DNA from 2 places in the Rhodovulum sulfidophilum DSM 1374 genome. Region 2 is predicted to be linked to the other one. Evidence: riboswitches for the same ligand, from Rfam matches in the RefSeq annotation. Region 2 holds a riboswitch; the other holds the start of a gene.
The links. A riboswitch is a leader RNA that binds a small molecule or an ion and turns the genes downstream of it on or off. The one in region 2 is predicted to bind thiamine pyrophosphate.

Region 1 (8,134 bases), 1.4 Mb from region 2:
GAGACCCCGACCTGGATCAGCGCCAGCCAGGCGGCGCGGCCCAGGTCGAATTCGAAGCGGAAGGCCTGGTAGATCGCCAGCTCGATCGTGGTCGCGCGGGGTCCGCCGCCCAGCGTCAGGGCGACCGCGAAGCTGGTCAGGCAGATCAGGAAGACGACGAGGAAGGCGCCGGGCAGCACCTCGCGCAGCATCGGGCGCTCGAGATGGCGAAAGCGTTCGGCCGGGCCGAAGCCGAGGGCGGCGGCCAGCCGGAATCGCTCGGCCGGGATTGCCAGCCAGCCCTGCAGCACCAGCCTTGTGGCAAGCGGCAGGTTGAAGAAGACATGGGCCAGCACCACGCCGAAGGGGCCGTAGATGTCGACCGGGCCCAGTCCGAGCGGCGCGAGCGCGTGGGACAGAAGGCCGCTTCGGCCGAAGACGGCCAGAAGGCCCATCACCGCGACGATGACCGGCAGGATGAAGGGCGCGCCCAGAAGGGTGATCAGCACGCCCCGCCCCCGGAAGCGGCGCCGGGCCAGCGCCCGGGCCACCGGCACTGCCAGCAGGGTGCTGAGCGCGGCCGAGGCCAGCGCCTGGAGAAGCGTGAAGCGTATCGCGGCCAGATCGGCGGCGCCAAGCCCGGCGCCGCCCGGCTCGGCGCGCCAGGCCACGGCCGCGATGGTGCCGAGCGCCAGCGTCAGCGCCAGTGCCGCGGCGCCGATCCCGAGCCCGGTTGCGATGCCTAGCGGCTGAGCGCGTCGCGCCATTCGGCGAGGGCCTCGTCTCGGACCCGGGCGGCCTCGTCTGCGGGGAAGAGCAGCGCGGTATCGGGCTGGATCAGGGTCTCGAAGCCCGCCGGCAGCCCGGCTTCGGGCGTGACCGCGGGATACATCCAGTTGGTGGTGGGGATCGCCGCCTGGAACGGCTCGGTCAGCATGAAGTCGAGGAATTGCCGGGCCAGCTCGGGCTGGTCGGAGGAGGCCAGGAGGCCCGCCACCTCGATCTGCAGGTAATGGCCCTCGTCGAAGCGGGCGGCGGCCTTGGTATCGTCATCTTCGGCGATCAGGTGATAGGCGGGCGAGGTGGTATAGGACAGTGCCATGTCGGCCTCGCCGTCGATGAACAGGCCGTAGGATTCGGTCCAGCCCTTGGTGACGGTCAGGATATGCGGTGCAAGCCCTTCCCAGATCTCGGGGGCGCGCTCGCCATAGGCGGCCCTGACCCAGAGCAGCAGCCCCAGTCCCGGGGTCGAGCTGCGCGGGTCCTGGATCACGATCTTCAGATCCTCGGGCGCGGCGATCAGCGCCTCGAAGCTTTCGGGCGGTTCCGGCAGCCGGGTCTTGTCGTAGACGAAGGCGAAATAGCTCCAGTCATAGGGCAGGAACAGCGGGTCGTTCCAGGCGACCGGCAGATCGAGCCGGTCGGGGTCCTGGTCATGCGGCGCGAACAGCCCGGTCTCGGCGGCGGCGGCGGTGAGGTTGGTGTCGAGGCCCAGCACCAGGTCGGCCCGGGTCCGTTCGCCTTCGAGCCGGAGCCGGGCCAGGAGCGCCGCGCCATCGCCCGCCGCCACGAAATTCAGGTCGCAGCCGCATGTCTTCTCGAAGGCGGCCTCGACGATCGGGCCGGGGCCCCATTCGGCCACGAAACTCTCATAGGTGTAGACCGTCAGCACCGGCCGGTCGGCCGCCGATGCGGGCAGGGCGGTTGCGGCCAGTGCCGCTGCAAGGAACGGGATACGCATGGTCCTCCTCCAAAGATGGGGGCGGACGGGCAAGGGTGGAAATCTGTCCAGGGGCCTTCCCTCCGCCGGTTCTAACCGGGTCAGGTTCAACGGGTTCGCGGGTTGCGCATCTCAGCCCCTTTGGGGCACCCCGAGGTGGCCGCCACGCTAGCGCCCCGCCCCGGGCTGCGCAAGCCAAACCCCCCGGGGCCGCCTGTCAGGCCGGCTGCCATGAACGGCCGGGGGCCAAAGCTCTTGAGAGGCCGACCTCCGGCGGTTATGCCCATGGGCCAAAGGAGATCGCCCCATGAGCCTGAACACCTTCGGCCATCTGTTCCGCGTCACCACCTGGGGCGAAAGCCACGGGCCCGCGCTTGGCGCCACGGTCGACGGCTGTCCGCCCGGCATCGCGATCGATGCGGCGATGCTGCAGCACTGGCTCGACCGGCGGCGGCCCGGCCAGAACCGCTTTACCACCCAGCGCCGCGAGCCCGATGCGGTCGAGATCCTGTCGGGCGTGTTCGAGGGGCAAAGCACCGGCACGCCGATCCAGCTGATGATCCGCAACACCGATCAGCGCTCGAAGGATTACGGCGAGATCGCTCGGACCTTCCGGCCCGGCCATGCCGACATCACCTACTGGCAGAAATACGGCATCCGCGATTATCGGGGCGGTGGCCGGTCCTCGGCGCGCGAGACCGCGGCCAGGGTCGCGGCGGGCGGCGTGGCGCGGGCCGCGCTGGCGGCACTGGCGCCGGATCTGAGGATTTCCGGCTACATGGTGCAGATCGGCCCCCATGCCATCGACCGCGCCCGGTTCGATGCCGACGAGATCGAGCGCAACCCGTTCTGGGCGCCCGACAGGCTGGCGGCGGCGGAATGGGAAGGCCATATCGACGCGCTGCGCAAGGCCGGCAATTCGGTCGGCGCGGTGGTCGAGGTGGTGGCTTCGGGCGTGCCCGCGGGTCTCGGCGCGCCGGTCTACGGCAAGCTCGACACCGATCTGGCGGCCGCGATGATGAGCATCAATGCCGTGAAGGGCGTCGAGATCGGCGATGGCATGGCGGTGGCGGCGCTGAGCGGGGTCGAGAATGCCGACGAGATCACCATGGGCCCCGACGGTCCTGTCTATGCCTCGAACCATGCCGGCGGCATTCTGGGCGGCATCTCGACGGGTCAGGACGTGGTGGTCCGCTTCGCGGTCAAGCCGACATCCTCGATCCTGACGCCGCGGCGGACCATCACCAGAACGGGCGAAGAGACCGAGATCGTCACCAAGGGTCGCCATGACCCCTGCGTCGGCATTCGCGCGGTGCCGGTGGGCGAGGCGATGATGGCCTGCGTCCTGCTCGATCATCTGCTGCTGCATCGCGGCCAGATCGGCGAAAGCCGGGGCCGGATCGGCTAGCAGGGTCGCGGCATCCGGCTGTGCGACGGGCGGATCGTGGATCCGCCCTGTTCCCGCATCTTCGCCTAGCCGCGGCCGCGCCAGAAGAATTCGCGCCCGAAGGAATACAGCACGCCCGAGCTGAACAGCACGCAGAGCACGCCGACGATTTCGAGCACGCCGCCGATCCAGGACAGCAGGGGCCATTCGGGCAGGATGCGGCCGACCACCACCATCACGAGGCCGGCCAGGCCGAGCAGGGCGAAATCGCGGGCCATCGCGGCAGGGCTTTTCCAGCCAAGCGCGTCCAGCATCGAGAGTTTCGAGTCGCCTTCCGCCGCCTCGTCAGAGGGGTCGGGCTCGCGCAGCGCGGGAAGCTGGACCGGCTTGTCCGTGATTTCGGTCCCTGTAGAGGCTGCGGCCGCCATGGCGGGCTGCGGGGCAGGGGCGGGCTGTCCGGCGGGACGGGCGCGGCGCGGCAGGGCGGAAAGCCAGCGCTCCATCTTCTCGGGATGGCGCATATAGAGGATGCAGGCCGTCGCGACCGCTACCAGAACCAGCGCCAGGAGGCTGAACCAGGGGCCGATCAGGACCCCGAACAGCCCAAGAAGATAAAGCACCAGCAACAGGAGCGCGATACGGCCTCCCTGGCCGATAAGCTTCCGTAGAGACGGCATGGGGCACCTCACTGGCTGATTGCTGCAGTTTCAGACCGCATATGGGAGGATTCAATGGGAAATGTCAGTGGCAGTTTGCCGCGCAGCGATGATGTCGGCGATGAAATCGGGGACTTGCGGCGGGCGATGTTCCGTGCCCCGGCCGCCTGTCGGGGGCTGTGCGCGGCTCCGGGGCAACGGATATCCGGTCCGGCAGCGGCGGCAGGGGTGGCCCGCTCCGGTCCCGGACGGAGGCGGCGCTAGTCCTGCACCTTCTTCACGAATTGCGACTTCAGGCCCATCTTGCCGAATCCCGGGATGGTGCAGTCGATATCGTGGTCGCCCGCGACCAGACGGATGCCGCGGACCTTGGTGCCGACCTTGAGCGGCGCCGAGGCGCCCTTGACCTTGAGGCTCTTGATCACGGTCACGGTGTCGCCGTCCTGAAGCAGGTTGCCGACGCTGTCGCGGATGCCGGAGCCGGCCTCCTCGGACGGGTCATCCGAACCCGGGGCCCATTCATGGCCGCATTCCGGGCAGGTCAGAAGCGCGTCGACCTGGTAGGTGAAGCTCGAGGCGCATTCGGGGCAGGGGGGCAGGGTATCTGTCATGCCCCGGCTATAGCCAGCGGCCGGTCCGAAAGCCAGCCCCAGATCCGCGCACCCGATCCGTGCCCGATGACCCGGATCAACATGCCCGATCCGCTTGCAGCCAGGGCGCCCGGATCGGCCCCGGGATCAATTGCCTAGACATGCCGGGCGCGATACCCTAGCAGGTGCAGTCTTTGGCCCGCCATGTCGGCGCGCCCGCCCCACGGATGGTCCCCACATGATCCCGTCTCTCTCCGAAGCCCTCGCCGAACGCGGGTTCGACACGCTGACCGACGTGCAGAAAGCCGTCACCGCCCCCGAGCTTGCGGGGGCCGACCTGCTGGTCTCGGCCCAGACCGGGTCGGGCAAGACGGTGGGCTTCGGGCTTGCCATCGCGCCGACGCTGATGGGCGAGGAGAACCGGATGGGTCCGCCCGCCGCGCCGCTGGCGCTGGTGGTTGCGCCGACCCGCGAACTGGCGCTGCAGGTCCAGCGCGAACTGGTCTGGCTGTATGCCCGGACGGGGGCGAAGGTGGTGTCCTGCATCGGCGGCATGGATGCCCGCGACGAACGCCGGGCGCTTGACCGCGGCGCCCATATCGTCGTCGGCACACCGGGGCGGCTGCGCGACCATATCACCCGCGGCGCGCTCGATCTGTCCGACATCCGCGCGGTGGTGCTGGACGAGGCCGACGAGATGCTCGATCTCGGCTTCCGCGAGGATCTGGAATTCATGCTGGGCGCGGCCCCGGCCGGGCGGCGGACCTTGCTGTTCTCGGCGACGGTGCCGCCCGCGATTGCCGAACTCGCCAAGGCGTATCAGCGCGACGCGGTGCGGGTGACGACGCTGTCGCGCGGCAGCCAGCATGCCGATATCGCCTACAAGGCGGTGCAGGTGACGGCGGCCGATGCCGAGCATGCCATCATCAACCTGCTGCGTTTCCACGATGCGCCCACCGCCATCGTCTTCGCCAATACCCGGGCCGCGGTCAGCCGTCTGGCGGCGCGCTTCGCCAATCGGGGCCTGTCGGCCGTAAGCCTTTCGGGCGAGCTCAGCCAGGACGAGCGCAGCCACGCGCTGCAGGCGATGCGCGACGGCCGGGCGCGGGTCTGCGTGGCGACCGACGTGGCCGCGCGCGGCATCGACCTGCCCAATCTCGATCTGGTGATCCATGCCGATCTGCCCAGCAATACCGAGGCGCTGCTGCACCGCTCAGGCCGTACCGGCCGGGCCGGGCGCAAGGGGATCTCGGCGCTGATCGTGCCCGACAAGCTGGCCAAGAAGGCGGGGCGGTTGCTGAAATGGGCCAAGATCGAGGCCGAATGGATCCTGGCGCCGACGCCCGAGGAAATTCTTGCGCTCGACGAAACCCGGCTTCTGGCCGATCCGATCTGGGAGGCCGCGCCCAGCGAGGCCGAGGCCGCCTTTGCCGCCCGGCTGCTGGCCGAGCGCAGCCCCGATCTGGTCGCGGCCGCCTGCCTCAGGCTCTACCGCGCCGGTCTCTCGGCCCCCGAGGAACTCAATGCGCCTGCCGCGCCCGGCGCCCGGCCCGAGCGGCCGCCCTTCGGGCCCTCGGTCTGGTTCGAGCTGTCGGTCGGGCGCGACCGCCGGGCCGAGCCGCGCTGGCTGTTGCCGCTGGTCTGCCGGGCCGGCAATCTCGAACGCTCGCAGATCGGCCGGATCCAGCTGCGCGCCGAGACCTCGCTGGTCGAGATCGCCGAAGCCGCGGTGCCGGGCTTTGTCGCCGGGATCGGCCCGGACGGGCTGCTCGAGGAAGACATCACCGCCAGACGTTTCGACGGCCCGGTCGAGGATACCCGCGGCTCGAGGCCGAAATCCGACCGCCCGAAAGCTGATCGGTCGAAATCCGATCGCCCGCGATCCGACCGGTCCCGGCCGGACACCCGGCCCGACCGCGCGCCCCGACCGCCGCGCCCGGCACCCGCCGAGGCTGCCACCGGGGCCAGCACAGGGACCGCCGCGCCTTCCGGCAGGCCCGACGCGCCGCCGCCCCGCGGCGATGCCGCCGAGGCGCCCCGTCCGAAACCCGAATTCGAGGCCCGTCCGACGCCGAGCCCAACGCCCGGCCCGGAGCGGCGCAAGGTCCTTTCCGCAGAGGCGGAGGCGCCGAAGCCCAGGGCGCCCCGGCGTGAGGCCGATGCCGCGCCGGCCGAACGGCCGCGCAAGCCGCGCCCCGGCCCCGAACGGTCCGGCCCCCGCAGCGAGGCCGGCGGCCCGCGCCCGAAAGAGGGCCGCAAGGACGGCTGGAAGGATGCGCGCAAGGACGACCGCAAAGACGGGCGCAAGGACAGTCGCAAGGATGACCGTAAGGACGGGCGGAAAGACGGCTGGAAGGACGGGCCCGCGCGTGGTCCTAAAACCGGCCCGAAGGGTGGGTCCAGGGACTGGCCGAAGGACAAGCGCCCGGCAGGGAACGATGCCGCCCCCGCCGAGCGGCGTCGGGCGGATGCGGCCGACACTTCGAAACGGTTCGAACGTCCCGGCGCGCCGAAAGGCAAGGGCGCCAAGCCAACCGGCGGGGGCAAGCGCGGCGCTCCGAAGTCAGGTCGCAGCAGCGGCAACGCGCCGCCCCGGCGTCCGCGCTGAGCCGGTCAGATCTCAGGGCACGACAAGACGGCTGCCCGGCGCGATCCGGGCCGCGATCCACAACAGGTCGCGGCGGCTGAACGCGATGCAGCCCGCCGTCGGATAATGCGGCCGCCGCCATTGATGCAGGAAGATGGCCGAGCCCCGCCCGGGGCGCGCATCGGGCCAGTTCCAGTCGGTCAGCAGCACCAGATCGTAAAGCGGATCTGCCCGGCGCAGCCGCTCGTGGCCAAAGCCATGCGGGGCGCGGACGCGGGTGTTGTAGGCCGGATCGGCCGGATCGTCCGACCACAGATCGGCGGGCCCGATGGGGCTGGCCCAGGGCGCGGGCGGCAACAGCCGGTCGGGGCGGTAGAGCATGCCCACGATCCGGTGCAGGCCGCGCGGCGTCGCGCCATCGCCCTCGCGCTTGTCGGCGGTGAGCCCGCCCCGGCCGATGCTGCAGGGAAAGCGGCGCCCGGCAAAGCGCAGATGGGTCGGGGTCAGGACAAGATCGCATGCGGTCGGCATCGGCCCAGACTGCCCCGGGCGGGGGCGCGGCAAAAGCCCTCTGACGCGGCGTCGGGCGATTCCGGCCGTAATGTGCTAGTCTGGCGACAGGCGCCCGCGACCCGGACGGCGCCGGCTGTAACGGAGGAGCAACAGATGGAAACGGCCAAGGTGATGGACTACGCCCGTTCGCTGCTTGCGGCGCGCGGCGACAAGGCTCAGGCGGAGGCGGCGCAGAAGGCCGCCGCGCTCGAGAAGGACGGCAGGGCCGAGGATGCGCGTACCTGGCGCGCCATCGAATCCGCGCTGCGGGAAATGCGGGCCCCGCATCAGGGCTGAGCCGTCCCGGCGTTACAGCAGATGCCCGGATTTCTGCGCCTTGACGGCAAGATAGCGGGCATTCTCGGGCGTGTGCCCCACCTTGAGGGGCACGCGTTCGGTGACCGCGACGCCCCGGGCGCGCATCATCTCGATCTTGGCGGGGTTGTTGGTCATCAGCCGCACCGCCGAGAATCCCATCTCGCGCAGGATCGCCGCGCCGATGCGGAAATCGCGCTCGTCATCCTCGAAGCCCAGCCGGTGATTGGCCTCGACGGTGTCGAAACCCTGATCCTGCAGCGAATAGGCCCGCATCTTGTTGGCCAGCCCGATGCCGCGGCCTTCCTGGTTGAGGTATAGCAGCACGCCCGCGCCCTCGGCCCCCAT
Region 2 (8,134 bases):
GCCCGCTCACGGCACCTGCTCTGGCAGCTTGCCCTTGTCGCGCTGCCCCTCCGTATCGCCCGGCTCGGCGGCGGCGCGCAGCTGGCGCTGGACCGTGGCGGTCAGATCGGCCAGCGAGAACGGCTTGGGCAGATAGACCGAATTCGGGATCCGCGCCTTGATCTCGCCGAAGCTGTCCTCGGCATAGCCCGAGACGAAGATCACCCGGGTCCCGGGACGGGCGGCCAGCGCCTTGCTGACCCAACCCGGGCCGTCGAGCCCCGGCATCACCACATCGGTCACGAAGACATCGACCTTGAGCTCGGGATCGGCCAGCGTTTCCAGCGCCTCCTCGCCGCTTTCGGCCTCGAGGACGGTATGGCCGCGCATGCGCATCGCGCGGGCCGCGAAGGAGCGGACCGGCGCCTCGTCCTCGACCAGCAGGACCACCGCCGAGCCCGGCATGTCCTCGACCGCACCGCTCTCCTGCAGGGGCGCGACCGGGCCGACCTTGCCGCTATGGGTCGGCAGGTAGACCGAGAAGCAGCTGCCCTGCCCGACCGTGCTGTCGACGAAGACGAAGCCGCCGGTCTGCTTGACGATGCCATAGACGGTCGAGAGGCCGAGCCCGGTCCCCTCGCCGGGGCGCTTGCTGGTATAGAAGGGCTCGAAGATCTTGCTCAGACGGTCGGGCGGAATGCCCTGGCCCTCGTCGCGCACCCGGATCATCGCATAGGGGCCGGGCGGCACCACGGCGCGGTCGCGCTGCAATTCGGTGCTCAGCTGCACCGCCTCGGTCTCGATCCGGATCTCGCCGCCCTCGGGCATCGCATCGCGGGCATTGACCACCAGGTTCATCACCACCTGTTCGAGCTGGCGCTTGTCGGCGCGGATCGGCGGCAACGCCTCGGCATGGCGCATCCTCAGCTGCACCTTCTCGCCCACCAGCCGGTCGAGCAGATGGGCCAGCTCGCCCATCGTGTCGCGCAGGTCGAGCACCTCGGGGCTCAGCGTCTGCTTGCGCGAGAAGGCCAGAAGCTGGCCCACCAGGCTTGCCGCGCGGTTGGCATTCTGGTGGATCTGCACCAGATCGCCGTAATCGGGATCGCCCGCATCATGGCGCAGCATCAGCAGGTCGCAATGGCCCGAAATCGCGGTCAGCAGGTTGTTGAAGTCATGCGCCACCCCGCCCGCAAGCTGGCCGATCGCCTGCATCTTCTGGCTTTGCGTGAACTGCGCCTCCAGCGTCTTCATCTCGGTCACGTCATGCAGCACCGCGACCAGCGCGCCCTCGGCCATCCGCGCCAGCGCCACCTGCACGAAGACCTCGCGGTCGTCGCGCGCGACCCGCAGCACCTCGGCCGTGTTCGGCGCGCGGCCCTGCGCGGCATCGGCCAGCCAGTCGCTGACCGGACGGCCGAGCCCCTCGAGCCGGTCGCAGAGGTTCAGCGCCTCGCCCGGCTCGCCGCCCAGAAGCCGGACCGCCCGGGCGTTGGACAGCCGCACCGTGCCGTCGGTATCGAGTTGCAGAAGCGCCACCGGCAGCGCATCGAGAAACCCCTCGGGCGCCTCGGCGACGCGGGAGGCGGGCCCTTGCGGCAGGATATAGAATTCGCGCCCGCCATCGGCCATGCGCAGCTGCAGCAGGCGGCGCCGGCTCGGACCTTCGGGGGTCTCGACCACCACCTCTTCGGTCTCGTCCGAGGCCCCGGCCAGAAGCGCCGCGACCGCCTCATGGCTCTGCCCCACCAGCGCGCGGGCGGCGGCGTTGATCACCGAAAGCCGTCCGGCCGGGTCGAGCCGCACCATCGGCAGCGCGATCTCGGGGCCGTCGGTCGCGCTGGAATCGAAGCGCCACAGAAACAGTCCCGAACCCGCCCGCTCGACCCCGACCTGCAGCGGCCCCGATGCCAGCGAGCGACGGGCCGAGGCGGGCAGCCCCCTTGCTGCGGCCGCGATCAGATCGCCGACCGCGCGCCGGGGATCGGCAAACAGCGCCTGCAGGGCGTCGGCCACCGGCTGGCCGCGCATCGCCGCGACCCGGCGCTGCGCCTCGGGGCTGGCGATCAGCACCCGCCCTTCTGCATCGGTGACCAGCGTGGCGCCGGGCGTGCAGGCACAAAGCCGTCTGAGCCTGTCGGAGGGAATATCGGAGACCGGCCGCCCCAGGATCCGCAACAGCGCGGCCAGACAGCCCAGGGTGACGCCCGCGGTCAGCAGCGGCGCGAAAAGCCAGGGCCAGGGCGAGGTCCAGGCCGCGATCGCAAGCAGGATGCCAAGGGCCAGCGCGACCCAGGCACGATCGGCAAAAGCGGCGGCCGAACGGCGGACAGACAGCAATACGGGCATGAAATGCGGCAAGAGAGCCTCCCGGCAGGACGGTTTCGCCCACTCTTCTCCACAGGTATTAACCTCGGGTTAATACGGCCGCGCGGACCAGAGGATGGCCGATCTTCGCCGCCGCTCAGCCCGGGCGCCGCATCACCGCGGCATAGAACCCGTCGCCGCCGTCGAGCGGCGTCAGCCGTCGTTCGGAACTGAGCACCCAGCCCGGGAAGGCGGCGAGAAACCGGCCGATCCGTGCACCGTTCTCGGCGGCAAGCAGCGAACAGGTCGCATAGGCAAGATGCCCGCCCGGCGCCACCAATCCGGCCGCGCGACCGAGAATTTCTTCCTGCAGCGCGGTCAACCGGGCGAGATCGGCAGGGCTGGTGCGCCATTTGGCCTCCGGGCTCCGGCGCCAGGCACCGCTGCCCGAACAGGGCACATCGCACAGCACCAGATCGAAGGGGGCGGCCTCCCCCAGCGCGGTACCGTCGAGACAGTGCACCGCGACCCCTGCCCGTTCGGCCCGCGCGGGCAGATCGCGCATCCGCTGCGGCGCCGCGTCATGGGCGAAATGCCGGGCGCCCCCGCGCGCGGCCATCGCCAGCGTCTTGCCGCCGCCGCCCGCGCAATAGTCGAGCACCCGCGCGCCCTCGGCCAGCGGCATCATGTCGGCCACCGCCTGCGAGGCAGCATCCTGCAATTCGACCAGCCCCTCGGCAAAGGCACGCGACAGATGCACCCGGCGCGCGCCCGCCACCACCTCCAGCGCTGTGGGCGAGAGCGCATGCGGGCGGGTCTCGACCCCCTCCCCGGCCAGCCGCGCCGCCACCGAAGCGGGGTCGCCCAGACGCGTATTGACCCGCAGGAACACCGGGGCGCGCTGCCGGAGCCGCTCCATCACCGGACGGAAATCGGCCCCCAGGCTCTCGCGCAGCAGCCGCTCCAGCGCCTCGGGGCAATCGCAGGCGACCGGCTCGGGCAGATCGGCAAGCGCCGGCCCCGGGGCGCGTTCCTCCGGCCCCAAAGGCGCCGGGGCATGGCCCAGGCCGGTGAAGACGGTGTCGGGATCGGTGCCCGCGGCGCGCAGCATCCCCAGCATAAGCCCGCGCCCGGTCGCGGCCCCGCCCAGCGCGGCGAAGGAGCGCAGGCAGCGGATCGCATCGAAGACATGATCGCGGATCGCGGCGCGGTCCTTCGATCCGGCAAAGCGGTTCTGCCGCGCCCAGGTGGTCAGCAGCTTTTCGGCCGGCGCGCCCGCGCGCCAGGCATCGAGCAGCTCGGCCGCCGCCGCGATCCGCGCCGCGGGCGTCATCTCGCCCCCCGCACGGTCCGGATAAACCTGCGCCCGCCATCACTGGCCCCTGCCTCGCGCCCCGTCATCCCTGGCTCCTTCGCGCCTTTTTTCGCCTGGCTCCACGCCCTCCGGGGCCGTCGCCTGCCCGCCTTCTGGCAGCCGCATTCGGCGCTGGCAAGCCGCGGCCGCCGCCAGAGGACTTTCCATCCGCGCAAGGACGTGGTTTGCTGGCAGCCGTGACAGGGGCGTCCGGACCGATCCGGGCTGAGAAGCACCCTTAGAACCTGAACCAGATCATGCTGGCGGAGGAAGTCGCGTGCCGTGTCCCGACGGGACCGATGCGTCTGCCCGCCCCCCAAGGAGGACCGCGATGCATCCCCCCGCAGACCACCCGATTCGAACGCCCGCAGAGCATCTGGCCGCGATGCGCGAACGCGCGCCCCTGGTGCAGTGCATCACCAATTTCGTCGCCATGAACGTGGCCGCGAATGTGCTGCTGGCGGCGGGCGCCTCGCCGGCGATGGTGCATGCGGCCGAGGAAACCGGCGAGTTCACACCGCTGGCACAGGCGCTTTCGATCAATATCGGCACGCCCTCGCCCGGCTGGGCGACGGGGATGCGGGCCGCGGCCGCTGCGGCGCGGGCGGCGGGGCTGCCCTGGGTGCTCGACCCCGTCGCGGTCGGCGCCACCAGCTACCGGCAGGCGCTTTGCGGCGATCTCATGGCCTTCGAACCGACGGTGATCCGGGGCAATGCCTCGGAAATCCTGGCCCTGGCCGGGGTCGAGGCGCGCGGCCGGGGCGCCGACAGCGCCGATACCGTCGAGGCCGCCGAAGCCGCGGCACGGGCGCTGGCAGAGCGGAGCTGGGCCGTGGTCGCGGTCACCGGGCCGGTCGATTACGTGACCGATGGCGCACGGGCCTGGCGTATCGCCAACGGCCATCCGCTGATGCCGAAGGTCACCGCGCTGGGCTGTTCGCTGACGGCACTGGTCGCGGCCTTCCTGGCCGGCGGCGGCGACCGCGCCGAGGCGACCGTCGCGGCGCTGGCCTGTTTCGGGCTGGCGGGCGAACAGGCGGCCGAGGGCGCGGCCGGGCCGGGCAGCTTTGCGGTGGCGCTGATCGATGCGCTTCATGCGATGACGCCCGAGACGCTCGAGCGCGGCGCCCGGGTAAGCGCGGCATGATCCGCGGCAGGCTTCCGGTCTATTTCGTGACCCCCGACGGCGCCTCGCCCGAGCTGGTTCTGGCCGCGGTCCGGGGCGGCGCGACCATGGTGCAGCTGCGCGACAAGAAGGCCGGGGACGATGCGCTGATCGAGCTGGTCCGCGCGCTGAAACCCGAGCTGGCCCGGCGCGGCGTTCCGCTGATCGTGAACGACCGGCTCGAGGTGGTGCTGGCCTCGGGGGCGGACGGGCTTCATGTCGGCCAGTCCGACGGCTCTCCGCTGGCGCTGCGCCGGGCACTGGGGCCGGGGCGGCTTCTGGGCCTGTCGGTCGAAGCCATGGCGCATCTCGGCGCGATACCTGCCGGTGTCGTCGATTATCTCGGCGTCGGGCCGGTGCGGGCGACCGCCACCAAACCCGATCACGCAGCACCGCTCGGCCTTGGCGGGCTGGCGCGGATCGCGGCGGCGAGCGCGCTGCCCTGCGTCGCCATCGGCGGCGTCGGCGCGGGCGATGCACACGCGCTCAAGGCGGCCGGAGCCGCGGGCATGGCCGTCGTCTCGGCGATCTCGGCCGCCTCCGATCCCGAGGCCGCCGCCCGCGCGCTGGCAGGGGCCTGGAGGAACGCCTGAGACCGGCCGGAGCGCGATGCCGGTGCCCCCTCGTGGGATGGCGTCGCGCTCCGGCACGGGGACGATTACGGCAAAGGCAACAGCCCGAGGATGGCCGGCATCCGATGAACGCAACCGGTCCAGGCCGGGTCACGGGACGGCGGATCAAGAAAGTCCTCAGGCACGGAAAACCTGCCCGAGGCGGCACCGACCCGATCCGCAGCGGACGGTCGCAGCGCTGCCCGCTCAGTCGAAACGGCGGCGCAGTCCGGAGGCCCCGGCCGGCCAGTCGCCCGCCGCCACCCGGGCGCCATCGGCGAAGGCAGCATAGCTTTGGCCCGCCTGATAGCGCAGCCCCCCCAGCTCGGGCAGCAGATCCTCCGTCCGGTCGGCCGAGAGAAAACCGATCAGCCGCCCGCGGGCATCGCGCTCGACCCAGGCGCGGGCGCGGCCCGCATCCATGCTCCAGGGGGCGGGCGCGGAGAGATGCGCGCGGCGCCAGGCCGCCACCTCGGCACCGGAGCCGAGCACGACCAGCACCGGCGCAGCCTCGGCCGCCGCCGCATCGACCAGCCGCGGCGCGCCATGCAGCAGCCGCGGGCCAAGCGCCGCCGCCGCCGCCCCGGCGCCCTCGCCCAGCGCCAGCAGCGCGGGGTCGGGACCGGCGAAGAGATCGCCCAGCATCGGCGGCACCTCGCCCGGGGCCAGCTCCCGCGCCAACTCGAAATCGGGATCGACCGCGACCGCGCGCGGTCTTGCGGCCAGCGCCAGCGTGACCTCGGCGCGGGCACCGTCGAGCGCCACGATATGGCGCTCGGCCCCCGCCTCAGTCTCGACCGTCACCGGCACGCGCAGCCGATAGAAAGGCGCGGACTGGCCGACCACCAGATGCAGCTTGCGCCCCTCGGGTTCGGCCGCCTCGATCCGCAGCGCGGGCAGCCCGCTCCGGGTCAGCCACTGATCGAAGAACCAGCGCAGATCGCGCCCGCTGGCGGCCTCGAAACCGGCGCGCAGATGATGCCAGGCCGCCACCCGGTCGTAGCGTTCCCGATAGAAGCGGCGCAGCCCCGCCTGCCAGTCTTCTTCCCCGAGCTCGGCCCTGAGCATGTGAAACAGGAAGGCCGCCTTGCCATAGCCGACCGCCTGGCGCGCGCCATGCGCGGCGGCGCGGAACTCGGTCAGCGGGCGGTCCTCGGCGGCGGGCAGCGCCGCGAGATCGCGCAGCCAGCCCAGCCGCATCTCGCGCGCCTCGGCCGCGCCCGCCTCCTCGGCCAGGGCGTAATCGGCCATGTAGGTGGTCAGCCCCTCGCTCCAGTTGCCGCGCCGGTAATCGACCCCGACCGCATTGCCCCACCAGGAATGCAGCACCTCATGCGCAAGCGACCGGCCCCGCATGTAGCCATGGCCGAGGATCGCCTGGCTGACATAGGTCATCCCCGGCAGCCCGAGCCCCACCGGGATCGGCGCCGAAACCACCGAGAAGCCGTCATAGGGATAGGGGCCGATCGCGTCGGAATAGCGGTCGATATAGCCAGCGGCCGCCGCGATATAGGCCGGCGAGAAGGCCGCGTCGCGGGGCTCGAAATAGGTGCGCAGTCGAAGCCCGCGATGCATCGCCTCGTTCACCGCATAGCGCCCCGCGAAGACCCCGAGATCGCCGGCCCGCCCGGTGAAGACGAAATCGGCCCGGCGGCCGTCGGGATGCACCCGCTCGTCGGACAGCCTGCCGGTCGCGGCCGGGCGCCAGCCCGGGGGCACCTCGAGGCTCAGCTCGAAACGCGCGCGGGGCGCCGCATCGACCGGCAGCCAGCCCGAGCCCAGAAGATAGCTGGCGGTCTCTCCGCGCCCCGCCGCCTCGATCCCGGGCGACAGCTCGGGCAGGGTCCCGCTCAGCCGGACCGTCACCGAACGCCCCATATGCCGCGCCGCCCGGATCACCCCCGAGGCGGGCAGCGGGCTCGGCTCGCCGCCGATCAGAAGCGTCTCGACGCTCAGCCAGTCCTGCCTGGGCAAGGCCACATCGCCCTGCGGCGCGGGCAGGCGCGCATCGAGCGTCAGCGCGCCGCTGGCCGGATCGAGGTTCAGCCGCACCGCCTCCTCGCCCAGCATCTCGCCATGCGGCCCGGCCAGAGCGGCCGTCTCCGGCACCCCGCCCAGCGCGGCGAGAACCGGGATGGCGGCCAGAACAAGACGGCGAAGACGCATCGGACAACCTCCGGACAGGAACATGCCGGAAAAGGTTAGGCCCGGTTCGGCCGCAGAGCCAGCGGATTGCGCGCCCGTCGCGGGCCGGACCGCCATTCGTCCCGCCACGCGGAAACCGGGCAGGTTTCCACGCCAGAGGGTCGTATCGGGAAATTCGCCCACCACCGGCGTCACAACCGGAGATACGACCCTTTTCAACCAGGGTTATCGCCTTCTGCGGAGAATTTTGTTCTACTGCTGCAAAATTCTCAGGGAGTGCCCGATGCAGTTCTTCCCCATCTTCCTGCGCAGCGAGGGCGCGCGGATCGTGGTTTCCGGCGGCGGCGAGACCGCGCTGGCCAAGCTGCGCCTGCTGCTCAAGACCCGCGCCCGGATCGCGGTCCATGCCGCAGAGGCCGACCCGAAGATCCTCGACTGGCAGGCCGAGGGGCGTCTCAGCTGGGTCGCGCGGCCCGTCGAGGCGGCCGATCTCGACGGCGCGCGGCTGGTCTATGCCGCGACCGACGATGCCACCGAGGATGCGCGCGTCGCAGGTCTCGCCCGCGCCGCCGG

Region 1: another riboswitch for thiamine pyrophosphate. It lies ahead of thiB (thiamine ABC transporter substrate binding subunit); the one in region 2 lies ahead of thiM (hydroxyethylthiazole kinase).

The regions. Positions count from the first base shown of each region.
Region 1 is NZ_CP015418.1:873,055-881,188, forward strand. Features, by position in the region: gene A6W98_RS04305 (ABC transporter permease family protein) at 1-746, opposite strand, end outside; gene thiB (thiamine ABC transporter substrate binding subunit) at 722-1,720, opposite strand; TPP riboswitch at 1,761-1,863, opposite strand; gene aroC (chorismate synthase) at 2,007-3,107, shown strand; gene A6W98_RS04320 (hypothetical protein) at 3,173-3,763, opposite strand; gene A6W98_RS04325 (zinc ribbon domain-containing protein YjdM) at 4,003-4,353, opposite strand; gene A6W98_RS04330 (DEAD/DEAH box helicase) at 4,571-6,940, shown strand; gene A6W98_RS04335 (L,D-transpeptidase family protein) at 6,953-7,450, opposite strand; gene A6W98_RS04340 (hypothetical protein) at 7,586-7,768, shown strand; gene ribA (GTP cyclohydrolase II) at 7,781-8,134, opposite strand, start outside.
Region 2 is NZ_CP015418.1:2,314,095-2,322,228, reverse strand. Features, by position in the region: gene A6W98_RS10970 (ATP-binding protein) at 7-2,340, opposite strand; gene A6W98_RS10965 (RsmB/NOP family class I SAM-dependent RNA methyltransferase) at 2,444-3,619, opposite strand; TPP riboswitch at 3,833-3,929, shown strand; gene thiM (hydroxyethylthiazole kinase) at 3,972-4,787, shown strand; gene thiE (thiamine phosphate synthase) at 4,784-5,398, shown strand; gene A6W98_RS10950 (M1 family metallopeptidase) at 5,624-7,582, opposite strand; gene cysG (siroheme synthase CysG) at 7,845-8,134, shown strand, end outside.